DNA from 3 places in the Paenibacillus sp. PvP094 genome. Region 1 is predicted to be linked to each of the others. Evidence: riboswitches for the same ligand, from Rfam matches in the RefSeq annotation. Region 1 holds a riboswitch; each other region holds the start of a gene.
What was found. Region 1 has a riboswitch for cobalamin ahead of ABIC22_RS02805 (ABC transporter substrate-binding protein). Riboswitches for the same ligand answer to the same signal wherever they lie in the genome.
Positions count from the first base shown of each region.

Region 1 (10,251 bases):
AGTTTGATGAGCAGTACGGAAGCAACATACGAGGTTCATATGACGGCCAAGATCGATAAAAGCAGGTCAAAGGGGAGCGTAGCATGATCAAATTTTACGCAACGATCTGTTCGGCATTTACTCTCTCGCTCCTTGCTGCCTGGGTGGATCGCTATCCAATCCGGTGATACAACCAAAACAAAAACAGCCTCTGGTTCAGCGAGTTTATTCGCTGCCCAGGGCTGTTTTATTTTACCGTATGCTTAGCGTTATCGTATTACTCCGCGTTCAAAACAAATTTCTCAATGACCTGCTTCACGCCGTCTTCGTTGTTGCTTGCCGTAATGTAATCTGCCAGCTCTTTGAGAGCAGGGATCGCATTGCCCATAGCCACGCCAAGGCCGGCAACCTCCAGCATTTCATGGTCATTCCAGGAATCACCGATCGCAATGCATTCACTCAATTGGTGACCAAAGTGATCCGCCAGGAATGTAAGGGCATGGCCTTTGGTACCTTCGCGATGCATGATCTCGAGGAAGTATGGTTTGGACTTGGTGATATGGACTTCTGGTCCAAGCAATTCACGCAGGTCAACGGCCACTTTATCCAGATAGTCTGGCTCATCGATGATAAGCAATTTTGGTGTTTGTTGTTCAATAACTTTGATGAAGTCCGGCTCGATATGGTACTGGGTACCATTCAGCTTCGCATAATCACGCAGTTTGTCGTTCTCTTCGCGAGCATACAGCTTGTCATCAATGTACGTTTGAAGATGGAGATTGTTCTCCAGGCAGTAGTCGTACAATTTGCGGGAAGCGTCTTGCGGTACATAGCGCTCATAGAGTACTTTCTCGTCCAGCAGGTTTTTGACCAAAGCGCCTTGATACGTAATGATTGGCACGTTTAATCCCGTTTGGCGAGCAAGTGCTTGTGCAGAAGCATAGGCACGTCCTGTTGCCAGGGTAACGACCACACCATGAGCAACCGCTTGCTCCAATGCCGTTTGTGTTGCAGGGGTTACTTCCTTGTTGTCGTTGATGAGGGTATCATCGATGTCAATTGCCATCAGTTTGTAAGCCATTTGAGTTTCTCTCCTTTTATCTGTATCTATAATCACGAACGAATGGATCCATAATTACACCAGATCACTCCAAACGCAGAATCATCTTTCGATCACTGTTATCCCTAGATTTCTTTGAGTCCCTTATGTAAAGGGGAAAATCCAGGGATAAAGGCGAACGCTTTGCTTCTCCAGATTGATTCTGCTTTTTCCGTTAAAGTGTAATAAAGGAATTCGTTCTAAAACTATACTTACATCTAAATCTATTCTTCAAGGAAAACGAGGCCAATAAAGTCCTCCAGCTCCAGGTTACCGAAGTAATGTTTCACATCAAGGCCCTCAAGTTCCGTACGTACCTCGGATTCCTCATAACGCTTGCCGCGCAGCATATCTTCGATATCCGCCACATCGCCTACACCGAAGAAGTCACCGAAGATTTTGATATCCTCGATTCGTCCATCCTTGATGTTCATGCGCAGATCGATAATGCCGACAGGGAATTTGCGGGTATGCTTCACATTGCTCTCCGGAGACAATCCATAGTTCCAGTCCCAGTTGCTGTAACGCTCAGCAGAGATTTCCTTGATCTTGTCCCAATCCTTCTCCGTGAGTTCATATTGGGGAACATCCTGCGGCTCCATACGGAAGATGTGGCGTAACAGCTCGTCCCGGAATTGTTCGATGGTCAGGTTGCTGTCAATCAGATCCCGAATGTTGGCGACCCGGCTGCGTACGGATTTGGTGCTCTTGGATTTGAATTTCTCGGGATTAACATTCAGGGATGCCTGAACATGATCCAGATTAAGGTCAAACATGAGCGTTCCGTGACTGAACATGCGTCCGCGGGTGGAGAACTGGGCATTACCCGAGATTTTCTTTTCCCCGACTTGCAGATCGTTGCGTCCGGTCAGCTCGGCATTCACACCAAGCTCCTGCAGAGCTTCCACGACAGGCTGGGTGAACTTGCGGAAGTTGTGGAAGGATTGTCCGTCATCCTTGGTAATAAAACTGAAATTGAGGTTGCCCAAATCATGGTAGACTGCGCCGCCTCCGGAGAGACGACGTACAACCTGTACACCGTTATCCTGAACATATTCGATGTTGATCTCTTCGATGGTATTCTGGTGTTTTCCAATAATGATGGAAGGGCGGTTAATGTAAAACAGCAGATAGCTGTCATCCATCGGCAGATGCTTCAAAATGTACTCCTCAATCGCGAGGTTTACAGAAGGATCTGTAATGCCCTGGTTATCAACAAACAGCATGGTCATTCCTCCATTAATGTATGTGAGGGACGATGATCCCTTATGTAGTGTTGCGCCTGCGAATCAAAATTCCTCTTCTATTGTAATCGAATTGTCGATTGGACACAAAGGAATTGAAGCAGGGAATGGATGGTTTAGGCAAATCAGGATTGACCCGTGACAGTTACGCCATCCATAATAAAAATGACATGCAGAAAGGATGACGGACAAAAATGAGCGGTATCATTGAAGTTTTTGGACATGGTGGTGACGTGGAGACAGCTGCGTCAAGATTTGGCGGGAGTCCTGAGGATTTCCTTGATTTTAGTGCAAACATTAACCCTCTGGGTCCGCCCAAGGATGTTCTGAAGGCGTTGGAGCAAGGGATGCGGGCGATACTTCGTTATCCTGATCCTGCACATCGGACATTCAAATCCTTGCTTGGTGAGCGCCTTGGCCTGTCAGAGGAATATATATCTATAGGGAATGGAGCTGCGGAAAGCATGGCTCTGATCCTGCTCGGACTCTCTCCCCGGAAGGTGGGCACAGTGGAACCGGGGTTCTCGGAGTATCGTTCATTATCCAAGCAATTTGGGGCAGAAATGCATTATGTTCTGGGGCAGGAGGAGCTCGAATGGCGAGCAGCTCCCGAAGATATCGAGAGGCTGATGGAACAGGTGGACTTGCTGTTTCTTGGACAGCCGAACAATCCCAATGGAGTACAGTATCCGGTTGAAGTATTGCAGCGGCTGGCCCGTCATGCCGAGAAGACAGATACTGTCCTGGTGATTGATGAGGCATTTATGGATTTCATTCCTGAAACGCAGCGACAATCCCTGGCTTCCCGATTACAGGATTACCCACAGGTGATCATCATTCGCTCGATGACCAAATTTTATGCCATTCCGGGTCTTCGGCTTGGCTATGCGATTGCACACCCGGATCTGATTCGTGCCATGACGGAGAAACAGGTAACCTGGAGTGTCAACGGACTGGCACTGATTGCGGGAGAAGCCTGTCTAAGCAGCGGGGAAGCTTTTGAACGGGAGACGTTGAAACAGGTGGCGCTTGAACGAGAGAAACTGGCATCCGGCCTGGAAGCCTGTGGATGCGAAGTGACACGCGGGGAAGCGAACTTCTTGCTGGCACGTGTGCCGCGGCCATGGACAGCGACAACCATACAAGCGGCTCTGGGGGAACGGGGAATTCTGATCCGAAGCTGTGCCATGTACCCTGGACTTGGGGAAAGACATATCCGACTGGCAGTGAAGGACGCGAAGTCGAATCTTCGTCTGGTGAACGAAATGAGAAGTGTGAGCGGACAAACGAATCCGGTGCCAACGGTCGGGGGGGCGGAGTAATGGCATTGCCATTCTTGCAGTACTTTACCCATGCAAATGCAGAGCAAAATGAATATACTTCTTCTGCATGGCCCGGGTTAACCATCAGCGCACATGAACGCCATATTCGAGCATCGATCCCTAACCGGGTAAACGCCATTTCGAGTGCCGTGTACGGCGGGGGGATGATCGAGCTGGATCGCATATTCAATATTTATGTAGACAAGCATTATCGTTGTGACGACCCACCGCGCGATATTGCAGACTTCCTGAGAGGCTGGGAGGAACGCACAACAGCATGTGCCGGATTGCTGACAGCGGTTAAGCTTGCTCACACATCGGTTCAGGAAGTTGTAGGCGATGAAGCAGGGATCTTGTGCTGTACGACAGCAGGTGTATCCAATGCTGCCAGGGCAGGCTCCGCAAGAACCGTGTTTGATGCTGCAGGGAACATAACTAGCCCAGAGGGAAAAGCAGCAGAGTCACCCTACACTCCCGGTACAATTAATATCATGTTATGGATCAACGGCCGCATGACGCCCGGAGCCATGGTCAATGCCATTCAGACAGCAGTGGAAGCCAAAACGGCAGCGCTCTCGGATTGCGGTGTAATGGATGCGGAAAATGGACTGATTGCAACGGGAACGACGACGGATGCCATTGTGCTGGCCACGAGTCAGATGGAGGGAAAACCACTGATCTCTTACGCAGGTACAGCCACAGTAATTGGGGCAGGAATTGGGCGTGTCGTCTATGATGCCGTTACCGAAAGTTTGCAAGCTGGACAGGCGTGGAAAGAGAGGAATAGCAAGCGATGATATCTCTGAGTAAGTGGGCGGACTGGCCCATATGGGCAGGAATGACAGGGGCATGGATTATTTTAGCAGCATACATACTGGATCGCCTCATTGGAGATCCACGCTGGATCCCCCACCCGGTGATCGGCATGGGGAAAGGAATTTCTGCACTGGAGCGGACCATCAGAAAACGAGTGAGCAGCGATCAGGGGCTTAAGCGGGCAGGGCTGCTTTTTCCGATAGTCATTGCGGGTGGTTCATTGGTGCTTACTTGGGGAGTGTTATACATCCTTGGACTTGTTCACCCGGTGATTGCCGTTATCGCTGAAGTGATACTGATTGCCACCACCATTGCTTCCAAAGGACTGAAGGATGCAGGCATGGAAGTGTATCGTCATCTGAGAGAAAGGGATTGGCCTGCGGCTAGACGTTCACTTGGCATGATCGTGGGGCGGGATACAGCGCATCTGGATGAATCGGAAGTGGTACGGGGAACCGTGGAGACTGTAGCGGAAAACATCGTCGATGCCATCGTTTCACCGCTGTTCTATGCCCTGATTGGCGGTGCTCCGCTTGCGATGGCCTATCGGGCCGTCAATACGCTGGATTCCATGGTTGGTTATAAAAATGAAAAATATTTGCATCTCGGCTGGGCCTCTGCTCGTCTCGATGATTGGGCGAACTGGATTCCGGCGCGGCTTACCGCCTTGCTGCTCATTACGGGTGCATGGTTCATGAGATTGAGCGCAAAAGGTGCTGCACGCATGGTTCGCCGGGATGCCAGATTGCACCCCAGCCCGAACAGCGGATTCCCGGAGTCGGCCGTTGCAGGAGCGCTGGGTATCAGGCTTGGCGGGCATAACGTCTACCATGGCGTGGCTTCTTTTCGAGCCTATATGGGCGATCAGACACGGCTGATGGAAGCAGAGGATATCGTGCGGACCACGCGTTTGATGTTCTGGTCGGCGGGAGCTTTTGTGCTGTTATGCTGGTTGGTAAGTTTCAGTATCTGGACAGCAGGAGGTGCGCTGTTATGGAAGTAGAATCCGGGAAGCGTGGAACTGGAACGCGGGAGATCGTGTTTATCCGTCATGGGACAACTTCTTGGAATGTGGAAAAGAGATACCTCGGACATACCGATATCGGTCTCCTGCCGGATGCAGAGCGGGAACTGGCGCCGCTTCTCCAGTCCATTCGCGGGATCACATGGGATGCGCTGTATTGCAGTGATCTGCTGCGCTGCCGGCAGACCGTGGAACGAATTGCTCCGGTACAAGCAGGACAAGTACAGTATGATCCGCGTTTGCGTGAGATTGATTTTGGGCAATGGGAAGGGATGACTTACAATGAGCTCAAGGACAATCCGCTCTACCGGAATTGGATTGATGCACCGCAGGATGTGACGCCACCGGGCGGCGAGCCTTGGCAGGCATTTGCTGCGAGGATCGACTCCTTCGTAAAGGAGTGCCTTGTGTCCGGTTCGTCAGAGGAACATTCCGAAGAAAATCATGTTCCTGCGATTGCCATAGTTACCCATGGCGGTGTCATTCGGTATGCCATGTCACGTCTCATACCGGAACTGGGATTCTGGGATACACAGGTCATTCCGGGGCAAGCAATTAAGGTTCGGCTTGAAAAAAGCGGAAATAGCTGGGTTTCAAGCAGGGTGTCTTTTCCGTGAATCGGGTTGTAAGGATGTGCAATATAACCTATAATCACAACAGAAGTGTGACTTCAGCATGAATACATATCTCGTTATGCGCTTAAGCGCTGATGGATAGGGCATGCTCACTTGAATGGTTACAATATCAGCGACCACGGGTCCCTTGTGTGAGCAAGAAGAACTCATCGAGTTAATGCAAACGATGAACGGCACAATGGGTGAAATAGGGAAGCCGGTGTGAATCCGGCACGGTCCCGCCACTGTAAATCAGGACGAGCAGTCCTGTAAGTCAGGTTACCTGCCCTGGACGTACAAACCGGTGTTCCTTCGAGGAAAGGACAGCGTTTCGGGCAATTCTATGTGCATGAACAGCGGGTACGCTGTAGATGTGCAGATCGCCATATGCGAGACGTCATCCCTGATCCTGACGTAAGGATCGGGGATTTTTTTGTTCATATAGGATGAACTGAAATATTCACACGTAACGAAGAGTGCAGAACCAATCTGAAGAAGCGTAGCGCTCGCCTTTATCCCCGGATTTTCACGTTTATAAGAGAGAATCAAAAAAATCTGGGGATAACAGCGATCGGAAGATGGTACTGCAATCGTAGTGGCCTAGTGTGGTTTTCTAGGGTCATTTTATTTAGGAACACAAATTCAGGGGGAATGGTCAGGAGCACTACTTAAGAGAGAACATTGAGAAGGGGAGAATGAACAGAATGAACATCAAGAATTGGAAAGGCATGGCGTCCCTGCTGACAGCAGCGATGCTTACACTGGCTTTGGCCGGATGTGGAAACGCAACAACGAGCGAGGGAACAGGTACGTCTACGCAGCAGCCGGCACAGGAGCAATCCCAAGGCCAGGAGCAGACGGATCTCAAAACACAATATCCACTTACGGTAACTGATGCGACAGGTGAATCCTTCACGTTTGAGAAAGCGCCAGCCAAAATTGTATCCGTGTCTCCGGCAGAAACCGAGTCATTGTTCGCCCTTGGATTGGATGAGCAGATCGTAGGGGTATCCGACTATGACGATTATCCGGAAGCTGCAACAACCAAACCGAAAATGGGTGGTGTGTCGAAGCCCAATGAAGAATCAATCATCGCAGCTGAAGCAGACATCGTATTTACAGGGATCTCCATGAGCGAAGAAGCTGTGACCAAGCTGCGCGAACTGGGTATCACCATTTTCAAAACGGATCCGAAATCGATAGACGATGTCATGAACAACATCGAAACGTTCGGGAAAATCACGGATCATCAGGAGCAGGCACAGGAGCTCATCACGAAAATGAAACAGGACGTGGCGGACGTAACCGAAGCGGTTAAGGCTGTGAAGTCGGAAGATCAGAAAAAGGTATATGTTGAATTCTCCCCGGGCTGGACTGTGGGTAAAGGTGAATTCATGGATGAACTGATCACGGTAGCCGGTGGAATCAACGTTGCTTCCGACCTCGTGGGCTGGAATGAAATTAACGAAGAGAACATTATTGCTTCCAATCCGGATGTCATTCTGTACGCCAATGATGTTATTGATGAGAACTCCAAAACACTGGATCAGATCATCAAAGAGCGCAGCGGCTGGGATCAAATTACGGCGGTGAAAAACGATGCAGTCATTGGCCTGGATGCCAACCTGCTGAGCCGTCCGGGCCCACGTGTAACGGAAGGTTTGAAAGCTGTTGCCAAAGCGATCTATCCTGACCTGTTCCAATGAGTAAAAAGCTGGCAGTGTACGGAACAGCCGGAATTCTGCTGCTTGTGCTGACTGTGCTGATCTGTACGGGCATCGGTTCAGTGGCTCTGCCTGTCCGTGACATTGCAGGCATTCTGCTTCATCACATGCCATGGATCGGAGACTGGATCACGCCCGACTGGAGTACGGCAGCTGAGCAAATTATATGGAAGGTCAGGTTCCCGCGGGTGCTGCTTGCTGTACTCGTGGGTGCATCGCTGGCCATCGCCGGAGCGGGCTTCCAGGGGGTTCTTCGTAACCCGCTGGCAGATCCGTTTACGCTTGGCGTATCGTCTGGCGCATCGGTGGGCGCTGCTTTTCTGATCTTCTTCGGATTGCAGTATGCACTGATCGGAATCTGGACCTTGCCGCTCGTTGCGTTTCTGACGGGCGTGCTCACATTATGGTTTGTACTCGCCCTGGCTCGTGAAGGGCGCAAAATACCGACACACAGCCTGATTCTGGCTGGCGTGGTGATGCAAAGTTTTCTGGGAGCGGTGGTCTCCTTCCTGTCGACCATGTCGAAACAGACGATTAACGAAATTATATACTGGACGATGGGAAGTCTGGCTCTGCGTGGGTGGTCGTATACGGCCATCCTTTTCCCGTATTTTATACTGGGTCTGATTTTCCTCTGGAGCCGTGCCCGTTCCTTGAATGTGCTTGCACTGGGGGAACGGCAGGCTGCACATATCGGTGTCCAGGTGGATGGGTTGAAGCTATCCGTCCTTGCCGTAGGAACACTGCTTACCGCCGGGGCTGTCTCGGTTTCGGGTGTCATTGGATTCGTAGGTCTTGTTATCCCGCATATTCTTCGGCTGATTGTTGGGCCTGACTATCGTTTGCTGGTTCCCTTGTCCGCGATTGGCGGAGCCATCTTCATGGTATGGGCCGATACGATTGCACGCTCCCTGCTGGCACCGACCGAAATTCCGCTTGGTGTGGTGACGGCCTTTGTCGGAGCTCCTTTCTTCGCGTATCTGCTGCATCGGAATAAAAAGCTGCGAAAAGGGGTGATGCCATGAGTACAAGCATGAGTACAAACATGGGTACAAGCGTTACCCCAAACGATCCGCTGATTGAAGTTGCGAGGGCAGGCAAAATGTATGGAGAGCACCGGGCACTGCATAACGTGGACTGGCGTGTCACAGAAGGCGAATGGTGGGGTGTCGTTGGTCCAAACGGAAGCGGAAAATCAACGCTGCTCCAGCTCATTGCAGGAACCGAACAGCCTGGTGCAGGCAGCATTCAGATTGCAGGGCGGGAGATTACCTCATACACTCGCAAAGACCTGTCACGCATGATTGCGGTGCTGCAGCAAGATGGCCTGCCTGCCATCTCGTATCCTGTCCGAGATGTGGTGGAGATGGGACGTTATCCTTATCAGAATTGGTTAGGCAGGGAATCGGCGGATGGAGCGGCCGTGGTGGACCGGGTATTGGAAGAACTGGGTCTAACCGAAATGGCCGACAGGCCGCTCGATGCACTCAGTGGAGGGCAGAGGCAGCGGGTGGCGCTCGCCAAAGTCATGGCCCAGGAGCCCAAATTGTTATTGCTGGATGAGCCAACCACATTTCTTGATATCCGATATCAATTGCAATTCATGGAGCTATTATCTTCCTGGCGGCAAAAAAACAAGATTACCATTGTCGCTGTGCTGCACGATCTGAACCTCGCTGCGCAATTCTGCGATCAGATTCTCGCTCTGCGCGAGGGCATGTGCGTAAGCAGTGGAACACCACATTCGCTGATGACGGAAGAGAACATTCGGGATATCTTCCGGGTGAACCCGGCCATGGTGAATCATCCCGATACTGGATTGCCGCAATTGTTGCTGCGGCGAGAACACGAGTGAACGAAAAGCGGGGCGACCCTATATTTTGATGAAGGAAGTGCTGGCGGTATGAATAATGAACAGACGTTGGAACAGTTAATCGATCGGATCGTGGGTCCTAATGAAGAAGTGGCGGCAGAAGCCTCGGCACATGTGGATTCATTAACGAAACCGCCCGGCAGTCTGGGCAAACTGGAACAGCTGGTTATTCGACTTGCGGGGATAACCGGCGAGGCTCGGCCTTGTCTGGATCGCAGGGCCGTCATTGTTATGGCTGCCGATCACGGCGTCGTTGCCGAAGGAATCAGTGCGTTCCCGGCAGAGGTAACGCCGCAGATGGTTCATAATTTTTTGGCAGGAGGAGCGGCCGTCAACGTTCTGGCGCGCCATGCAGGGGCAGATGTCATCTGTGTGGACATTGGCGTGAATGCCGATCTGGAACACCCGGACCTGGTCTCCCGCAAAGTACGCAAAGGTACAGCCAACATGGCGCAGGGTCCAGCCATGAGCCGTGATGAAGCGATCCAGGCGATTCTTGCCGGAGCCGAGGTTGTGGCTGCTGAAGTCGCCAAGGGAACTCAATTATTTGTCACCG
Region 1 covers NZ_JBEPOM010000001.1:562,429-572,679, reverse strand. Annotated here, with positions in the region: gene ABIC22_RS02840 (hypothetical protein) at 1-59, shown strand, start outside; gene ABIC22_RS02835 (Cof-type HAD-IIB family hydrolase) at 257-1,060, opposite strand; gene lplA (lipoate--protein ligase) at 1,303-2,304, opposite strand; gene cobD (threonine-phosphate decarboxylase CobD) at 2,526-3,644, shown strand; gene ABIC22_RS02820 (adenosylcobinamide amidohydrolase) at 3,644-4,441, shown strand; gene cbiB (adenosylcobinamide-phosphate synthase CbiB) at 4,483-5,463, shown strand; gene ABIC22_RS02810 (histidine phosphatase family protein) at 5,454-6,101, shown strand; cobalamin riboswitch at 6,274-6,402, shown strand; gene ABIC22_RS02805 (ABC transporter substrate-binding protein) at 6,803-7,804, shown strand; gene ABIC22_RS02800 (FecCD family ABC transporter permease) at 7,801-8,847, shown strand; gene ABIC22_RS02795 (ABC transporter ATP-binding protein) at 8,844-9,677, shown strand; gene cobT (nicotinate-nucleotide--dimethylbenzimidazole phosphoribosyltransferase) at 9,726-10,251, shown strand, end outside.

Region 2 (10,251 bases), 1.2 Mb from region 1:
TTTCGGAAGGGGCTTTCTCCATTTTCGATAAATTGGGAGTGGAAAGGAGACATCAACGAATGCATGAAAGCTTCAAGCGCAGATCAGCCGAGGACCTCCTGAAGATGATTACGAAGCTGCAGCAGGGCACGCTCACCATCTATATCGGTCCGGTCAGCGGTTCTGGCAAAACCTATCATATGTTAAGAGAAGGAAATACGCTGCGCCAGCAAGGCATTGATGTGGTGATCTGCGCGGTATCGACCATGCAAAGACCGGAAACCGTGGAACAGCTCGGCGAGCTTGAACGGATTCCGAGTATCCACTGGTGCCGTCAGAGAGATGGCATGGAGATGAAGGATCTCAATATTGAAGCTCTGCTGGAGCGCAATCCGGAAGTGGTGCTCGTTGACGGACTGGCGCATAGAAACCGCGAGGGAGCTCTGCATGCTACGAGGCTGGAGGATATTCAGTATCTGCTGAAACACAACATCAGTGTGATCACAACGGTAAACGTCTACGAGCTGGAAGGGTATACCGAACTGGCCCGTAAACTTACAGGTATTGCGGCAGATTATACCGTTCCTGCGGGGACACTTGAATTGGCTGACGAAGTGAAGCTGATCGATGTGACACCGGAAACGGTTTTGACCCGGCTTGCCGAAGGACATTTGAAGGGGTATGAGGGAGAGGCAGTGTTTCGACAAGGCAATTTGGGCATTTTACGGGAACTGGCGCTGAAACTCGTTGCCGAAGGAGTCAATGAATCACTGAGGGAACACCGGGAAGAGATGGGTATTACCATGACAACAGGCATCATGGAACGGGTGCTGGTGTCGACCCAATATCATTGGAATGGATCCATTTACATTCGAAGAGGGCAGCAGATTGCGAAGAGACTGAATGGTGATTTATGCGTGGTCACTTTCCGCGACATGAAGAAGGCATTAACCAAGGAAGCCACGGTATTTCGCCGAAACATGATCAAGCTGGTGGAGAAATTCGGAGGAGCATTCGAGGAATTGCCCATGACGCATCGTCGCAGGATTCCATCCGCCTTGGCACGTTATGCTGCCAGGCAGCAGATTACGCGTATTGTGATGGGTCACTCACGTCATACCCGCTGGCAGGAGTTATGGCAAGGTTCAGTCATCAACTCGCTCCTGCACAAGCTGCAGGGGGTAGATCTGTTCCTGCTTGCAGACCGAACCGAACTGGATGGAGAACGATTACTTCCTGCGAAATTGCCGGATACCCGCAGCACAACCTATCGCAGATTAAGCGATCAAGAAGTGAAGAAACAGATCGGCCAGATTCATAGAGGCAAATTCAAAGTATACATCGGTGCAGCCCCGGGCGTAGGCAAAACCTATATGATGCTCCGGGAAGGCAACGATCTGCTCCGCAAAGGCATTGATGTCCGAATCGGCTTGCTGGAAACGCACAATCGGGCCGAGACCATGGAACAGATTGGACAGCTGCTTGTCATTCCACGGGATCGTCGGACATATCAGGGAGTAGCGCTGGAGGAGATGGATACGGAGGCTATTCTTCGCCTTTGCCCGGAAGTAGTGTTGGTGGATGAACTGGCCCATACCAATGTGCCCGGAAGCGTAAGGAAAAAACGTTACGAAGATGTGCTTCATCTGCTGGATGCAGGTATCTCGGTAATCACGACTGTTAACGTGCAGCATCTGGAAAGCCTGAACGATGCCGTAGAGCACATTACGGGAATTCGGGTCCGGGAGACGGTACCGGATCAGATTCTGCAAATGGCAGATGAAGTGCAGTTAATCGATGTTGCACCTCAGGCCTTGCGGCAGCGCATGCGGGAAGGTAAAATCTATGCAGCAGCCAAGGTGGAGCAGGCACTTGCGAATTTCTTCCGCATTGGCAATCTGATTGCATTGCGGGAACTTGCCCTGCGTGAACTGGCCGATGATGTGGATGAACGGCTGGAAGCGAAGGAGCAAAAAAGTGCGCTTCGGGGCCCTTGGCGAAGACAGGAAGCGGTCTTTGTCTGTGTAAGCAGTGACAAACATGCGGAGCGGTTAATTCGCCGTGGTTTTCGCACGGCTTATCGGTTGAAGGCCGTATGGCATGTACATCATGTACATGTAGGCAGGGCAATGAGTGACGAAGTAAAGGATCAGCTGGAGGCCCTGGAACAGCTAACCATAAGGCTGGGTGGGAAATTTCATATTCATCACAGTGAGAAACTGAGGGAAGTATCAAGTATTTTGGCAAGCAAGGCAGCAGAGGAAAAAGCAACGCAGCTGGTGGTTGGTCAAGCGAAGAGGCTCTGGTGGCTAAATGGCTATCGTGGTGCCGGATCGGTGATCAATCGGCTGGTACGGCTGTCCAGACATATGGATGTATTAATAGTTGCAGATTACGATTATGATCCAAGCGGGATGTGAACAGTACAGTGCCTGAACGAAACACAGAAGAGAAGGGGAATCCTCCTTTGCACCGGGTTTCCCAATATGTATGGGTAACCATTGGCATTACCTTATTAACCCCACTGCTTCATGTCATCGGCATGAGTAGTGATCTGGTTAACGTCTCACTCATTTATCTGTTTCCCATTTTGGTGAGCGCCGTTTACTGGGGATTGGGCCCTGCAATCTACGCAGCGAGTCTTAGCGTAATCATGTTTGACTTCTTTTTTGTACCTCCGAATCTCAGTTTTACCGTTGCGGATCTGCGATATATTTTTTCCTTTATTGTGTATTTGGCCGTAGCGGTTTTAACAGCCACACTTTCCAGTCGCTTACGTCAGCAGCTGGAGATGGTTAGGCAGCGTGAAGCCACTACCAATTCATTGTATGCGCTCAGCCGCCAGATGACGGCTGTTACGGATCTGGATACACTGCTCCATCATATTGCGAAGCAAGTATCATACACACTGGGTACCCAGGCTGCCGTATATTTGCCTGATGCTCATGATGAGCTGAAAGTAACAGCATCTGCCGATGACCTGGGAACCGCAGTCTGGGGTGGAGAGGAATCAGAGATCGCGATTGCCAAGTGGGTGTACAGGAATGGCGAAACTGCGGGGAGAGGTTCTACCATCCTGCGGGAATCTTTGGGTCTATACGTTCCCTTGCGTACGGAAGATCAGATACACGGCGTGCTTGCCGTCCGTATGGAGGCCAGGGATATTCATGAGCAGCGGGAACAGCTGCAATTGCTGGAGGCCTGTGGAGGGCTGGCGGCCAGTGCAATTGCTCGCGTCAAACTGGCAGAGGAAGCAAGGGTGGCACAGATGACTGCCGAATCAGAGCGCATTCGCACGGCTTTGCTGGACTCTGTGTCCCACGAACTGCGGACGCCCTTAACGACGATCATTGGATCCGCTACAGGATTGATCGAGAATGACGCCATATTTACCCCGGAAGACCGGAAGGAGCTGACGGGCAATATTCGGGATGGTGCCATGCGCATGAACCGATTGGTGAGCAATTTACTGGGCATGGTGAAGCTGGAGAGCGGTATGCTGCAGCTGCGCAGGAAATGGTGTGACGTCGGGGACATGATCAGCGTGGTGTTAACGCAAGTAAGGGAATTCAGCAAGCATCGGAGCATTCGTGTGGATTTGCCGGATCAACCGTTATTTATATGTGGAGATGAAGTGCTGCTGGAACAGGTGCTGATCAATGTGGTCAGCAATGCCATTAAATATTCTCCTGACTATAGCGAGATTGTCCTTACTGTTACGAGGGATGAGAGAAACGCCAGGCTGACCATTGTGGTAGCGGACAATGGTGTAGGTATTCCTGATGCTGACAGGGAGCGGATTTTTGAAAAGTTTTACCGGTCGGAATCCTCTCGTCATGTGACGGGCACAGGACTGGGACTGGCTATATGCAAAGGGATTGTTGAAGTTCACGGAGGAACGATTGAAGCAGATCCCAATCCAGGAGGCGGAACAAGAATGAGCATCTGTTTGCCCATGGAAGCGCCGGAAGCATTATTTCCCTATAGAGGACAAGGAGAGGTTGAGTAACATGACGGCATCGCAAGGGGCTCGCATATTGGTTGTAGATGATGAACCACAGATTCGCAAACTGCTGAAGGTGACCCTGCAGGCCCATCAATTCGAAATTCATGAATGTGCAGATGGCGACGAGGCTGTCATTCAGGCGAGTATCGTTCATCCAGATCTGATCATACTCGATCTGGGTCTGCCGGGGATGTCCGGGATGGACGTGCTGCATCGCGTTCGCGAATGGTCCCAGGTGCCCATTATTGTACTGACGGCGAAGGAACGCGAGGAAGACAAGATTGCTGCGCTTGACGGTGGGGCCGATGACTATGTAACGAAGCCGTTTGGCATGGGTGAACTGGTTGCCCGGATTCGGGTTGCACTTCGGCATGTGGCGAAGACAACCGATGAACCTGTGCTGCGTTTTGGGTCTCTCACTGTAGATCTGGCACAAAGGCAGGTGGAGCTGGACGGTTTGCCGATCAAATTAACACCCACAGAGTATGATATGCTCAAGGTTCTGGCCTCCAACGCCGGAAAGATCATTACCCAGCGCCAGCTGCTGCAGCAGGTATGGGGCGGGCATCATCACGAATCTGATAGTCATTATCTGAGGGTCTACGTGGGTCATCTGCGCAAAAAATTAAAGGAAGACCCTACGCAACCGCGATTCATCCAGACCGAGCCCGGAATTGGCTATCGCTTTTTGCTTCAGGATTAGTTTGGAAATGTAATAAGAATCCCATAAAAAAGCGCCGGAGCCTCCTGGATTTACAGAGGTCTTCGGCGCTTTTTTTATCAACAATGAAATAAAAATGATCTTTTGCTTTAGGATGTATACTTCGGCAGCCAATCCCCATGAGCCTCGATCAGTTCATCGCACATGGCAACGATGTCATCAATGGACAGCTCGGCAGCAGTGTGCGGATCCAGCATGGCGGCATGATAGATATGTTCCTTTTTGCCCGTCATGGCCGCTTCAATCGTCAGCAGCTGGGTGTTGATGTTGGTGCGGTTCAGTGCCGCCAGCTGCGGAGGCAGGTCGCCAATGTATGTTGGGCTGATTCCGGATCCGTCCACCAGACATGGCACCTCGACACAGGCCTCACGAGGAAGGTTGGTAATTAGACCGGTATTCATTACATTACCGCCGATTTTGTATGGACGGTCCGTTTCCATCGCTTCCATGATATGCGAAGCGTATTCGCGGCTGCGGGTATGTTCAATATGTTCACTGGCAAACAGCTTCTCGCGCATTTCCTTCCAACCTTCAATCTGGTTCACGCAGCGGCGCGGATACTCATCCAGCGGGATGTTGAAGCGTTCGATCAATTCCGGATAATTCCGTTTGATAAAGTATGGATGGTACTCAGCATTGTGCTCGGAAGACTCCGTTACGTAATATCCAAAACGATTCATCAGCTCGAAACGCACCATATCATGATGCTGCTCCTTCTGTTTCTCCCTCGCCAGACGTTTAATCTCCGGATACAGATCCTGGCCATCTCTCGTTACTTCCAGCAGCCAGGCCATATGGTTGATTCCTGCCACTTTTGCAACTACGCCTGTCTGATCCATTCCCAGCGCTTCAAATAAGTGAGGCACGCATACCTGCACGCTGTGGCACAGACCTACCGTTTTGATCCCTCCATGCACGTTCATGACATTAGTCAGTACGGCCATCGGGTTGGTGTAGTTCAGGAACCAGGCGTCAGGACACACTTCCTGCATGTCCCGGGCAAAGTCGAGCATGACCGGAATGGTACGCAAATTACGGAAGATACCGCCAATGCCAAGGGTGTCAGCAATGGTCTGACGCAGTCCGTATTTCTTCGGTATTTCGAAGTCCGTAATTGTACATGGATCATATCCGCCCACTTGAATGGCGTTAATGACATATTTGGCACCGCGCAGTGCTTCTTTGCGGTCTGTGTATTTTTTTACGGAACAACGGCTTCCAAGAGAACGGCCCATACTGGTCAGCAGTCGCTCCGAATCATTCAGCCGCTCGGCATCAATATCAAACAAGGCCAATTCAAAATCCTGCAGTGCTTCGGTCATCATGACGTCACCTAATACATTTTTGACAAAAACGGTGCTGCCTGCACCGAGAAACGTAATTTTGTTCATCTCAAGTCCAGCCTCCCTGAATAATGGTGTACCCCAACTATAGGCCGATCCGGCTTATATAACTATGGTTCAACCTCTCCCATACATGGCATAATCCCATTTTTGGTCCCGCTTTCAGCTGATATTTCCCAGGTTCACCTGTTATAATTTAAAATGAAAAAATAGATGCGGAGGAAGGGAAGGAGTGGGAGGATGACACCGATTGAGTTTAATGTGATGCCCATGGACTGGACACAGATGGAGCTGGTGCTGTTGTTTTTCGGCTGGCAAGCCTGCGATCCTTCTCATTATTGGGGTCCAGGGGTGCGAGATTCCTATGTGGTTCATTACATTCATGAGGGATGGGGAACGGTGCATATGGAGGATAAGGAATACCGGCTGACCCAGGGTCAGGGCTTCGTCATTCTCCCGGATACCATTATCCATTATGAGGCCGATGCGAAGGAGCCATGGACGTACTCTTGGTTCGGGTTTAAGGGCGTCCATGCCAAGACATTTATGCAGCGGGCAAAACTGAGTCCGGCACATCCTGTATTTGATGCCAGAGATCCGAAGGTAATGGATGGTTTGTATGCAGACATGACTCAGGCGTCATCACGCAATGGCGGAGATGTTTTTAGCCAGAGTCTGTTATACCGTTTAATTGCCGAACTGATATCCTCCTCACCTGAAGAAGAGAAGGCGGGGCATCCCCTTTCCACCAAGGATGAATACATCAGACAAGCCGTCCAGTTCATGGAGAACAGGTACAGCCAGAAGACGTCCATCCTTGATATTGCGCAGTCCGTCCGCTTGGATCGTACGTATCTGTCCGGTCTTTTTAAGGAGAAGTACGGGAAGTCGCTTCAGGCATTCTTTCTTGAATACCGGATGAATCGCGCAGCAGAGCTGCTGCAGAGTTCAACGCTTTCGGTCAGTGAGGTTGCCCACTCCGTGGGGTATACGGATCCGCTTTTATTTTCCAAGATGTTCAAGCGTGTGACAGGAGTATCCCCCAAAGGTTCGAGAGAGCGGGAATAGGCTGACGAGCTGTTTCAAATTTGAATAAATGCTTTGATCATTATCTGTGAGCCAGCTATACTGGTACAGAATGCATTTCAATTGAATATGTGGAACTGGGTGCTTTACCTTCGGGTAGAAGCTTAATAGGGAAGACCGGTGTGATGCCGGCGCGGTCCCGCCACTGTAACAGAGGAGTCATGCAGCGTTATGCCACTGGTTTAGACCGGGAAGGTGCTGCAATGACGAGGATTCTGGAGCCAGGAGACCTGCCTAGTTTAACAACACAGTAGTACCTACGGGAGATAGGAAGGTGTTTAGAGAGCATGATTTTTTCTGAAAATCTGTTTATTTAAGACGTCCTTATCCGGTACTAGCGGAGAGAGACGTCTTTTTTGATATGCATGGACAAGTCACGTGCGGGGTTGGAGATTGGGGAGAGGATGTCAGACATGTGAGTAGATATATTGTGAAAAGATTCATTCAGCTGGCAGCCGTGTTATTCGGCATTTCGTTTCTGACGTTTCTGCTGACCTATCTGTCTCCGGGGGACCCGGCAAGGCTTATGCTCATGTCTACAGGGGTCACACCGTCGGACGAATTGGTACAGCAGGTGCGTGTCCAGCTGGGACTGGATCAGCCATTTTGGATACGCTACGGAACCTGGCTGGGACAGGTGCTTACCGGAGATTTCGGAACGTCCTATAAATACGACAGGCCTGTGCTCGACATTCTGCTGTCCAGGCTTCCAGCCACGCTTCGGCTAACAGGAAGTGCCCTGCTGCTGGTCATTCTGATTGCGTTTCCACTGGGTATTTTGTCGGCCGTCTACAGAAACAACGTGCTGGATTACGTCATTCGCCTGTTTTCGTTTGCAGGGTTGTCCATGCCGAGCTTCTGGCTCGGGATGCTGCTCATGCTGGTGTTTGGCGTACAGCTCAAGCTGCTGCCCGTCATGGGGAGTTCGGGCTGGAACAGCCTGATATTGCCTGCATGCACACTGGCGTTACCTCTAATCGCCCAATATATCAGGCAGATCCGTACGGTAATTCTGGAAGAGATGTCCCAGAACTATGTCACGGGGGCCAGAGCCAGAGGCGTGAAGGAGAGAGTCATTATGCTGCAGCATATTTTACCCAATATATTATTGCCCATCGTTACGCTCATGGGCATGTCCACAGGCGCCCTGCTCGGCGGGGCAGCCATTGTGGAAAGTTTGTTCGTATGGCCGGGTGTAGGGCAGATGGCGGTGGATGCCATCTTTACAAGAGACTATCCCCTGATTCAGGGCTATGTCATCTGGATGGCAACCATCTATGTATTGCTGAATCTGATGGTTGATCTCTGGACACATCTGCATGACCCGCGGATTCGACTGGACGTGGATGTCTAAAATGAGAGAATTTAAGTTTATTCTGACACAGCATCGCTGGTTCACATTTCTATGTTCACTGACCCTCCTCTGGGTCATTCTCGCCATGATTGCGCCGCTGCTCGCACCGCATGATCCACTGGCAACGAATTTTGCCAAGGTACTGCAGCCAGCCAGTTCGGAATATCCGCTTGGAACCGATCAGCTTGGACGCTGCGTGTTATCCCGTATCCTTTACGGGGCAAGGACGTCGCTTCTGCTTACCTTTATGATGATCGGAATTGTGTTTGTGCTTGGCGTAACCATTGGTGTTATCGCAGGTTTTGCCCGTGGTCTGACGGATACAGTGCTGATGCGGTTATCCGATACGCTGATGGCCTTTCCAGGATTAATCTTCGCCATCGCAGTAGTGGGGATGCTGGGGCCAGGTCTATTTAATACGGTAATTGCCCTGGCTGTTGTCTGGTGGGCGAAGTATGCACGACTGGCAAGAAGTCTGGTGATCTCGCTTCAGCAAAGGGAGTATGTCGCTGCGGCAGCCTTCAGCGGCGCACGGAAGATTCAGATCATCACCAGAACCATCCTGCCCAACATGCTGTCTCCTCTCATCGTCATGGCGATGATGGATGTGGGCGGCATGATGTTATCCATCTCAGGCCTGTCCTTTTTGGGGCTGGGTGCTCAGCCTCCCGAACCGGAGTGGGGGGCAATGCTGAATGAAGGCAGACGATATTTGCAGACAGCTCCGTGGCTGTTGATTTATCCGGGACTTGCGATTTTTTGCACGGTGATCATTTTTAATTTGCTGGGCGACAGTCTGAGGGATGTGCTGGATCCCAAGAAAAAGGCAGCTTAACAGGAGGAACGGGAATGAATTCGAGATATGGAAAAACACTAACGCTTACCGTACTGTCATTATTGGTTTTATGTATTATCGCGGCATGTGGCCAAACCACAACAAGTACTTCCACCTCATCATCATCTGGCGAAAAGGTGGAGGCGGACAAAGGCAGTGCTGGTAAACCGACTCATCTGAATGTAGCGCTATTCTGGCTTGGAAGTAATCTGGATCCGGCAGAGGAGTGGAACGGCTGGACCCTTACACGGGCAGCAATAGGAGAGACCCTGATTCAGTTTGACGAAAATATGAAATTGGTACCGAAAATTGCGGATAGCTGGGATCGAATCGATGATACGACATGGCATTTTCATATCCGGGAAGGTGTAACGTTTCATAACGGCAATAAGGTCACGGCAGATGCGGTGAAGAAGTCCATTGAACGTTCCATCGAATTAAATGAGAGAGGACAGTCGACCTTGCCGGTAGCTTCCATGATTGCCGAAGGTCAGGATCTGACCTTTAAAACAACTGAGCCTTATGCATCCCTTCTTGGCAATATTGCTGAACCCCTGTTTGTAATAGTGGATACAAGCGCGGATACGTCCAAATTCAAGAGTGAGCCTATCGCTACAGGGCCGTTTATGGTAACAGGCTATACCCCGGATCAGGAGATTCAAGTGAAAAAGTATGACGGATACTGGGACGGGGCAACCGATGTGGATACCATTACATTCAAATATATCAAGGATGACAGCACGCGTGCCCTTGCACTGCAATCGGGTGAGATTGATGTAGCCAGCAACGTGGGACGAAGCAGCCTGGCATTATTCCAGGATCAGAGTCAATATACGATTGATGAAATCCCGAGCCTGCGTACGCAGTTTGTATGGTTTAATACGCAGAATCCGCTGCTGAGTGAGCCGGACGTACGGCGTGCAATCT
Region 2 covers NZ_JBEPOM010000001.1:1,804,892-1,815,142, reverse strand. Annotated here, with positions in the region: gene ABIC22_RS08500 (histidine kinase) at 60-2,399, shown strand; gene ABIC22_RS08495 (ATP-binding protein) at 2,408-3,988, shown strand; gene ABIC22_RS08490 (response regulator) at 3,990-4,688, shown strand; gene melA (alpha-glucosidase/alpha-galactosidase) at 4,796-6,097, opposite strand; gene ABIC22_RS08480 (AraC family ligand binding domain-containing protein) at 6,290-7,117, shown strand; cobalamin riboswitch at 7,198-7,387, shown strand; gene nikB (nickel ABC transporter permease) at 7,551-8,489, shown strand; gene nikC (nickel transporter permease) at 8,491-9,324, shown strand; gene ABIC22_RS08465 (ABC transporter substrate-binding protein) at 9,339-10,251, shown strand, end outside.
Region 2: it holds a riboswitch for cobalamin, as region 1 does, so the genes downstream of both, nikB (nickel ABC transporter permease) here and ABIC22_RS02805 (ABC transporter substrate-binding protein) in region 1, are expected to answer to the same signal.

Region 3 (10,251 bases), 2.0 Mb from region 1:
GCCAGAAGCTGAGGAGGGATGGTAAGCTCATGCATTTCATGCATAAGTATCGCACCGTGGTGCTGCTTTTCCTGTGTACCCTCCTGTTATCAGGCTGTTGGGATCGCGAAGAGATTAATGATATTGCATTTGTGATTGGAATTGCAGTGGACAAGGAGAAGCAGGATTATAGGACAAGTTTGCAAATAGCGTTACCTGGTCAGTCTGGCGCTTCCGGAAGTGAAGGTGGCGGGGGAGGGACAAGTGGGGACAAATCCTGGTTCATGCTGTCCACGACAGCCAAAACATTTCGCGGGACCTCGCTTGAAGGGCAGAAGGCCCTATCCCGGAGGCTCTATTATGCACATCGTCGTACGCTTCTGATCGGAGAGGATCTGGCCAGGGAAGGCATTGCTCCGATGCTGGACCTATTAACCAGATATCCCCTGAACCGCCTGTCAGCCATGCCAGTCGTGACCAAGGGGGAAGCATTTAAGGTTCTTGATACAGACGCACCGATTGAAAAATTCCCTTCGGAGATGGTACGGGAGCTATGCTTCCTGAATATGCGGCATCCGCGTTCACTCAAATTGTTTATAGACTCCATCCTCTCAGACGGAATCGACCCCTTTCTCCCGATTGCTTCCGTTGCGGAAAATGTACCGAAGGATTGGAAGGATGTCAAAACCAATATCAAGCTGGATGGACTGGCCATCTTCAAAAAGGACAAACTGGTGGGAATGATTGAAAAGGCACCTGCAGATGCACTGATTTTGGCCATGGGTGAAGCCAATACGCCAGAGGTAATGATTAAGGCTCCAGAGGGAGAGGGGACGTTGTTCCTGAAGCTGAACGAAAACAATTCTTCGTTCAAGCCGCATATTCACAATGACAAAGTGAGTGTCACGATTCAACTATACGCCAAGGGAGTTTTGGTGGATAACGAATCGAATTATGGCGACCTGCGGGAACGTGAGATTTTGACGCTTACCGAAGCTATTCACAAAAAAGTGAAGGAAGATATCGAGGAGGGCGTAAGGCTGATCCAGCGAAAGTATAATGCCGATATTCTGGGGCTGGGTCGTTCCATACATCAGCAGATGCCGAAAGAATGGGATAGGATCAAGGACCGTTGGTATGACATTTATCCGAATATGGAAGTCGTGGTAGAGCCACATATCATCATTGAGAATGTAGGGATCACCAATAAACCGATTGGATTGACCGAGGAGGAGATCGTCCATGATTAAGCCGCTCGTGTTTACTTATCTGGCGATGGTCATCATCGTCATTATCATGGACTTTAAGCACCTGAGGCAGGCGGCGGCGATTAACCGTTGGTTATCTTATGTGGTGATAGCAGGCAGTACCGGAATTTGGTTCTATGTTACCCACTTAAGCAAAACGTTCTTTATTACGGTTTGGCTGACCCATTGGATCCAGCGGAATTTACCGCTGCCATAGATGTTTGTCACATATCGACATTCCGGTTGAGCAGGCAGAAAGGAGGTAATTTGATGAATCAGGCAGTGACTAGCCGGCAGCTTACGCTGCTAATCTTGCTGCTGAGTGTAACAGGTACGCTGATTCAGCCCCATGCACAGGCCATTTTCTATGCCGAACAGCATGCCTATCTATCCTATATCCCTGTGTTTCTCGTCACATTTGCATCCATGTGGATGTTAAATCGTGTCCAAAGCCGGTTTCCCGATCAGGACCTCTTTGAGTCTCTGGTCAAAAGATTTCCTTTCTTGGGACGGGTGACGGGCTTGATGTATATCATGTTTTTTCTTTTGATATTTGCTCGAGACATCCGGTTGATCGGTGACTATGTAAGTATAACCTTGCTTGAGACGACGCCCATTTCCATTATTGTGTTGTCTCTCTTGGTCATGGCTGTGTTTATTGTCAGAGGAGGACTGGGTTCCTTAATTGGGATGTCTGAGCTGTACATTACCTTATTTCTGCTCAACTCGGTCATTGTCCCATTCATGTTGATTCAACAAGTTAACCTGGATAATCTGATGCCGTACTTTGATATTGATGTAGAAGGTGTAGGCAAGGGAAGCTGGTACATCTTTTCCTTCTTTGGAGAGATGATTGCACTGCCTTTTGTAGTTAAGGGAAGCGACTTTCGTTTTAAACCGGTAACTTGGGGAGTAACGATAGCCGCCTTGCTGATGATGTTAATTATGATCGAGACCATCACCTCCATTGGTGTGCCAATTGCATCGAGGCTGGTATACCCATCATACGAACTTGCCAGACAGCTGCAGGTAAGTGACTTTCTGGACCGGTTTGACCTGGCCCTAGCTGCGGCTACCCTGCCTACCATGATTACGAAGATTGGGTTTGACTTGTATTTTATCTGTTGGGGTCTGAAACGGATCATTCCCAAAGTTTCCGGGAAGCTCATGACGGGTCCAGTCGCACTCCTTGGATTTGCCTGTGCATTCTGGTTCTTCAAAAATGCAATTCAGCTGTTCCGCTTCACGCGGGAATGGACATGGATTGCCATTCTGTTCGAAGTGCTCTTTCCGATCCTTCTTTTTGTGTTTCTTCGACCACGTAAAAAGGAAAGGGACTCCTCACGCCAAGGAGAGAACCATCGCGATACAACCAACAAACAGCATGAACAGGAGAAGAAAAGACGCGATTCTGGCCAGGAGGATGAAACAGGAAAGGATGAAATGCAGGGGGGCGAGCTTCAGCCTTCCTGATGCCAATCATAAAAAATCGTTATAGAAGAACACGCCAAATGACGTGAAACAAGGTTTCCCTCCATGAAACTACCCTGTATACTGTAGTCAAACGAATGACGTTCGGACGAACGAACTGGGGGGAAACATGAATGGCTCAACATTTGGCAGGTATACGTGTAGCACTGACGGGACCGCGTAAATCCAAGGAAATGGCGTTGTTAGTTGAGAAAATGGGTGGTATTCCACTCGTGCGGCCAGCACAGGGAACGGTATTCCTGGATGATCGGAACATACGCAATGGTCTCGTCTCCTTGATCTCTGATCCGCCCGACTGGGCGGTATTAACTACAGGCATGGGACTTGATGCCATATTTGAAATGGCAGAGGATATGGACATAGCTGGTCAACTGCTGGATGTCTTGGCGGAAGCTTCAATAGCAGCAAGAGGATACAAAACGGTGAACTCACTTCGCAAGCGCAAGCTATCACCGCTGGTTCGGGATGATGACGGCAGTACGGACGGGCTGATTCGAGAATTCGCGCCACATAATCTTGCCGGCAAAAAAGTCATGCTCCAGCTTCATGGAGAAACTGCGCCGAAGCTGGTCAACTGGCTGGAAGAACAGGGTGCTGAAGTAAGACAGGTTCTGCCTTATCGCCATGTACCGCCGGAAGAGGCCGAACTGGAACTGCTTTTGAATGAAATCGTGCAGCATGAGGTCGATGCCGTAGCATTCACCAGCGGCCCCCAAGTACGGTTTCTGGCAGCATACGCAGCTTCTCAAGGCAAGCTGGAACAGATGCAGCAGGCTTTCCGGGACGGTGTGATTCCTGCATCTGTAGGTAAAGTGACTGCAAACGCCATGCGTGAAGAAGGAATTGAAGTACTGGTTGTTCCGGAGGAAGAAAAGATGGGAGCACTCATCGTTGAGCTGGGACGATATATTGCTGCAGCACACGCAGATCAATCCTGATAAGCAGATCAGGATGCAGGTCTGTTAAAGGATCCGGTAAGATCGTTATGAGGGTTTCGCATATGGATATATCATTCAAGTTCTGATCTGTTCTGGATCAGAACTTTTTTCTGTTTTGTCTGAAAATAGAATCGTGGACAAACATCATAAGCATGGACATTTTTTCCTGAGCGGTGTTATGATGAAAGCAATATCATTCATGAAAACAAGCAAGGTGCTCTTGCGTCGAGCAAGAGGTAACAGGGAATCGGGTGCAAATCCCGAGCGGTCCCGCCACTGTAATGGGGAAGCCCTTTTCATCCAAGTCACTCGTACATCCGGGGAAGACAGAAAAGGAAGCTAATGATCCAGAGCCAGGAGACCTACCTTGCATGTGTCACCGAACCCTTCGCGGAAAGGAGTGGTGTACGAAGAATCAGGAAACGGGCGAACAACCGGTTCGCCTGGCAGGCCCTTTGCGGCCATGCAGCCACAGGTCTATCCTCAATAGGGCCGTGGACTGTCTTCTTGAGTGTACGTACATGCGTATCCCATCCGTTATAAGGATGGGATTTTTTTGTTTTTTACAGTCGATCCGGAACTGGATTTAATCGAACATGCCGCGAAGAAGAAGGTCGGTCAAGCCGTCCTTTTTCACTGTTTTGGAATAGCCCCGATAAGAAGGTTGAGCTGCACAGAGCAACTCAATAATCAAGAGCTGGCTACAGACCACGGCTGAAGAAGCGATGATATAGATGTGATTGACGTGCTAAGGGTGAACAGGGAGATGGAGGAGGAGAAGCAATGCAGAGTCAAGGAAAGCTGCTGATTATCGGATTTGGCCCAGGAGCGATGGAGCATATCACCACACGGGCATTGGAGGCACTACGGGAGAGTGAGGTCATCATTGGTTACAACACTTACGTTGATCTGATTCGTCCACTCCTGGACGGACAGGAGATTGTACGGACAGGCATGACCGAAGAGGTAAGCCGGGCACAGGAAGCGGTCAGACAGGCCGAGATGGGCAAAATCGTTGCAGTAATCTCCAGTGGCGATGCAGGTGTATATGGCATGGCCGGATTAGTGTATGAGGTGCTGATGGAGCAAGGCTGGAAGCCGGAAACCGGCGTTGGCGTTGAGGTTATCCCGGGTGTATCTGCCATTCAATCCTGTGCTTCCTTGCTGGGTGCACCCGTAATGCATGATGCATGTACGATCAGTCTGAGTGACCACCTTACGCCATGGGAGACGATTATTCGCCGAGTTGAAGCAGCAGCATCAGCTGATTTTGTCATTGCTCTGTACAATCCTCGCAGTGGACGCCGGACACGCCAGATCGTGGAGACGCAGGAGATGCTGCTGCGGTACCGTAGTCCCCAGACGCCAGTGGGGCTTGTAAAAAGTGCCTATCGTGAACGTCAGGATGTCGTGATGACCACGCTGGAAGACATGTTGAACCATGATATCGGCATGCTGACGACCGTGATCATTGGTAACTCCTCGACCATGATGTACGAAGGACTCATGGTCACACCGCGTGGATATCAGCGGAAATACACGCTGAATACCGTGGAACAACCGCTCAGACCACATGAGCGGCTCCGCACGGAAGCTGAGCCTTGGTCGCTCGGCGCGATGGAGGCCCGTTCTGCCGCTTCCGCAGATGCAGCAGGCACAGTCCGCGATACGCAGACCGCGCAGCCAGCTGTGGAACCAGCCCTGCGCGGCGCCAGCGCCAGTACGGGCATGGGACCGCAAGGGCAGCAGGGCGCTGGCATGCCTGCTGCTCAGCCAGCGGGCGGCAGCACCGCAGTGCTTGCAGCCGAGCGGCCTGCAGCGGTGGAAGGCGCACCGCGTGCTGCCTTGGCGATGCCGCGTGCCGGTGCGGCCGAACTGGCTGCCGAGGCGCTGACGCGGCTTGCGGCAGGCGGCAAGCTCGCTGGCGAAGCGGCCAGCCGCTGGCTGGATGCAGCCGGGTCAGGCGTGCCAGCCGCGACGCCGCAGACTGCAGGGGCAGCTGCTGTGCGGACAGCACCCGAGCCGGGACGCAAGGCACCGCTGTTCGAGATTGGCGTGTCGCCTGGCGTCGGCAACAAGAAGTTTACTGCAGCCCAGATGGCGCTGCTGGCACAATGCGCGAGTGAAGAAGGCGAGCTGGAATACACGCCGGAGCATCAGATTATTTTGCGGGTACCGACCTTTGAGCCGGATCAGCTGGTAGAAGAGCTGCGTGCAGCGAATTTTATCGTGGTGCCGATCGGTGACGTTATCAAGGTGAAGGCCTGTGACTTCTGCAACATGGAGAAGGATGATGCCGTTCCGATGGCCAATCATTTGCAGGCAGTTATAGGCGGACTTAGTGCGCCGAAAGAGACCAGTGTGGCTCTGAATGGCTGCGGCATGGCATGTTACGGTGCCGTGCTCGAGGACATCGGAATCGTCTACCGCAAGGGCGGATACGACCTGTTCCTTGGCGGCAAGAAGTTCGGACGAAACGCTCACCCTGCCCAGCCGGTAGCCGAAGGGATTCCAGGTGATCAGATTGGCGGGATAGTGGAGCGAATCGTAGCGGAGTACAAGGAAAAGGGACACCCGAATGAGAGGTTCCATAAATTTTTCAAACGCGTTGGAGTAATCCAAGGCTTCCGTCACGTCGATGCGCCTGTGACCGTGGAAGTAAACCCGGTATGCGGCGACTAGGGATTGTGCCAGTTTTGTTACCATCTGAATATTTTTTTAACCAGCGTTTGTAGTTATACCGGAAAAATTCCATTGCACTTTTTATATAGATCGAAATGATTGGGCAACCCCAGGTTACCCTGCGTGAAAGGCTCGTTTACCGAGTAAGCACAATCTAAAATTGAGATGCCTGGTCTATGGATCAGGCGGGGGAGGAAGAAGCCATGATGAATGCCATTTTGCTGGTTGGACACGGCAGCCGTGATCCAGAGGGAAACCGGGAGTTAATGGAGTTTGCAAGAGCGGTAGCGGAGAAAGCGCCGGAGAATACCGTGGTAGAGACCTGTTTTCTGGAATTAACAAGACCAAGCATTGCTGAAGGGGTTACGGCTTGTGTAGATAAAGGGGCAACGCGTGTCGTATTGGTTCCGATTATTCTGTTTGCTGCAGGCCACGCCAAAATTGATATTCCGAATGCCATTGACCGGGCCAAGATTCGTTATCCGCAAGTGGAATTTGTATATGGGCGTCCGATTGGCGTACATGAGAAGGTCGTTCAAATTATGCAGACCCGTCTGCAGGAAGCTCAGCCTGTCCTTGTTACCGCCAATCAAGGCGGCGCAGCAGTGGCGGCTCCGCCCGCTCCTGTCACGGATGAAGAGACAGCCGTACTTGTCCTTGGTCGGGGAAGCAGTGACCCGGATGCCAACAGTGACTTTTTCAAAATGACCCGGATGTTGTGGGAGAAACTCCCATATAAGTGGGCTGAAAGCAGCTTTATTGGTGTGACGCAGCCTTCATTCCCGGATGGATTGCAGCGTTGTCTCCTGCTCGGGGCGAAGAAGATCGTCATCATGCCTTATTTCCTGTTCACAGGTGTGCTGATCAAACGCATTGATGAGATGACTGCAGAATTTGCTGCGGCACATCCGGACATTCAGGTGGAGATCGGAGGATATTTTGGATTCCATCCAAAATTGGTGGAGCTGGTACTGGAACGTGCGAACGAAGGGTTGAATGGACGGGTAGCGGCCAACTGTGACAACTGCCAATTCAGACTTGAGGCTGCCAAACATCACCACCATCACCATGATCACGACCACGATCATGACCATGACCACCATCACCATCATCATGATCATGCACACGATCACAGCCATGACCATCATCATCATGACCACGACCATGGACACAGCCACGATCATCACGCCCATGATCACGAGCACCACCATGAGGAGCGTCATAGTCACGAACATGCCGTGAGCAGCCGTGAAGCATCGCTGGATTATCATCATGACCACGACGGGGAATTGCACCATTCGCATCATGACCACGAAGGTGCGTTGCATAATCAAGATGAAGAGGGCGGAGACGGAGAGAACACCTCACCAGAAGATGCAGGGCATGCTCAGATCGCAGCAGCTTCGGAGCGGGTGAACCGTCCATGATCTTGATGTTATGCGGTACAAGTGATGCGCGGGAATTGGCTGTGCAGATTCAGCAGCAGGGGATGGACGTACTCACATCGGTTGTAACCGAGAGTGCAGCGCACAGTCTGTCCGAGGCGGGGCTGCCGGTTCGAACAGGCAGGCTGACGATAGAAGCCATGGTCCAGCTTGTCCGTGAAAAAGGAAGCCGTGTCATAGTGGATGCAAGCCATCCCTTTGCGGAAGAGGCCCATGCCAATGCCATGGAAGCAGCCAGACAGGCAGGAATTCCTTATATCCGTTACGAGCGAACGGGACTTGCCTACGATGACCATCCGCTGCTTCATGTCGTGCCTTCCTATGAGGAAGCTGCTCTTAAGGCAAAAGAACTCAAAGGTTCTGTCATGTTAACGACAGGAAGCAAAACGTTGCAGATTTTCACCAAGCATCTGCTCGGTGATCCTGACATTCGTCTCGTTGCCCGTATGCTTCCGCGTCTCGACAATATGGAGAAATGCGGTGAACTGGGTGTGGAACAGCGCAATATTATTGCGATGCAGGGACCCTTTTCCCGTGAAATGAACGAAGCATTGTACAAGCATTATGCCACCACCGTTATGGTGACCAAGGAAAGCGGCAAGACCGGGGCTGTAGATGAGAAGATTCAATCTGCACTGGAGCTTGGCATTCAGGTTGTATTGATATCCCGACCAGAAGCCGAATTCGGAACGGTGTTTGATGAATTTGAAGGTGTACTCTCCGAGTTGAAGCGTGTATTGATGGAGTAGAACACCCGAATAGATCAAATTGGGATAGACCCATTTTGAATCATATTACGATTGAAGGAGTGAGTGCATATGGATTTCAAAACGGAATTTAAACCTTTAACTGTACAGCCCCAGGAGATTGAGGGAAAAAGCTTCGAGATGATTACCGAGGAGCTGGGTGAGCACCCATTCACGGAAGAGCAATATCCAGTGGTACAGCGTGTCATTCATGCCTCAGCTGACTTCGAACTTGGCCGCAGCATGGTTTTCCATCCGGATGCCATTCAGGCAGGAATTGCAGCCCTTCGTGCAGGGCAATCCGTCATTGCCGACGTACAGATGATCCAGGCTGGAGTAAGCAAGGATCGTATTCGCGGGTTCGGGGGAGATGTACACGTGCATATTTCCGACCCGGATGTGATGGAGGAAGCGAAGCGGTTGAATACGACGCGGGCCATTATCTCGACGCGTAAAGCAACCAAGGCCTATGAGGGCGGAATCTATGCCATCGGTAACGCACCGACAGCATTGCTGGAGCTGATTCGTTTGGTAAAAGAAGGCGAAGCCAAGCCAGGCTTGATCATTGGTATGCCTGTTGGATTCGTGTCCGCAGCTGAATCCAAGGATGAGCTGCGCAAGCTGGACATCCCGTTTATCACGAACATCGGCCGCAAAGGCGGCAGCACCATCGTAGTAGCTGCCCTGAACGCGATCTCGCTGATGGCAGTGAAGGCATAGTCGCTGTTTCAGCCTACACTGAGCGTACCTAGAGTGTACCTTAGCAGGGAGTACAAGGGCAGCGCTAACGAACCGCAAAGGCCTTATATCGCAGATAATCATGAGTTATAAACTCTAACAAACCTGAGTGAAGCTATTCTGCTCAAAGCCAGCCAAAAACGCTGGGAATATCGGCTCTAATTTGAAATAACATCGCTACGATTCGTTAGATTTTCAGTGTGTAGAAATCGGCTCGAATAGCACTTCCTATGTTCGTTAGAGTGTAGCAATCATCAACTGACGGAGCGAATGTTTGAGCATGTATGGTACAAAGTGCATGAGGTAGATTCAATCCCAAATCTGGAGACAACAGCGATCGGAAGAACGATCCGTACCCGTAGCGGCCACCCCGTATTTTTGGCATACGCGGTAAACCAAGTGTCATCTACTATGTAATGTGATAAGAAAGGACGGGAGGTTCAAAGCCATGGAAAAGAAACGCATGAAAAGCAGGGAAGCACCCGATCCGGACAAACCGATGCGTTCCGGCTTCACCACTGGAGCCTGTGCTACGGCCGTTGCCAAGGGGGCCACGCAGCTCCTGTTAACCGGGGTTACTCCTGCACAGGCTGTGGTTTCATTGCCCGCGGGCTTTGACCACTCGTTCGAACTGATCGAGCAGGAACTGATGACGGATGGCACGGCTACCTGTGCCACCATCAAGGATGCCGGGGATGATCCGGATGCTACGCATCTGGCGAAGATCATCGCACATGTATCCTGGCGTGAGGAGCCCGGTGTGGAGCTGGATGGTGGCATCGGGGTAGGTCGTGTTACCAAACCCGGCTTGCCTGTTCCTGTGGGCGAAGCGGCGATTAATCCCGTTCCGCGACGTATGATTACCGAGGCCGTGACCCAGGTGCTTGCCGAACATGGGACAGCCAGGGGTGTGAGGGTCGTTATTAGCGTGCCGGACGGCGAAGAGATTGCCAAGAAGACGCTGAATTCGCGTCTCGGCATTCTG
Region 3 covers NZ_JBEPOM010000001.1:2,515,273-2,525,523, forward strand. Annotated here, with positions in the region: gene ABIC22_RS11655 (spore germination protein) at 1-25, shown strand, start outside; gene ABIC22_RS11660 (Ger(x)C family spore germination protein) at 30-1,229, shown strand; gene ABIC22_RS11665 (hypothetical protein) at 1,222-1,443, shown strand; gene ABIC22_RS11670 (endospore germination permease) at 1,497-2,699, shown strand; gene ABIC22_RS11675 (uroporphyrinogen-III synthase) at 2,831-3,655, shown strand; cobalamin riboswitch at 3,851-4,039, shown strand; gene cobJ (precorrin-3B C(17)-methyltransferase) at 4,439-6,337, shown strand; gene ABIC22_RS11685 (sirohydrochlorin chelatase) at 6,544-7,764, shown strand; gene cobK (precorrin-6A reductase) at 7,761-8,531, shown strand; gene ABIC22_RS11695 (precorrin-8X methylmutase) at 8,601-9,248, shown strand; gene ABIC22_RS11700 (cobalt-precorrin-5B (C(1))-methyltransferase) at 9,715-10,251, shown strand, end outside.
Region 3: it holds a riboswitch for cobalamin, as region 1 does, so the genes downstream of both, cobJ (precorrin-3B C(17)-methyltransferase) here and ABIC22_RS02805 (ABC transporter substrate-binding protein) in region 1, are expected to answer to the same signal.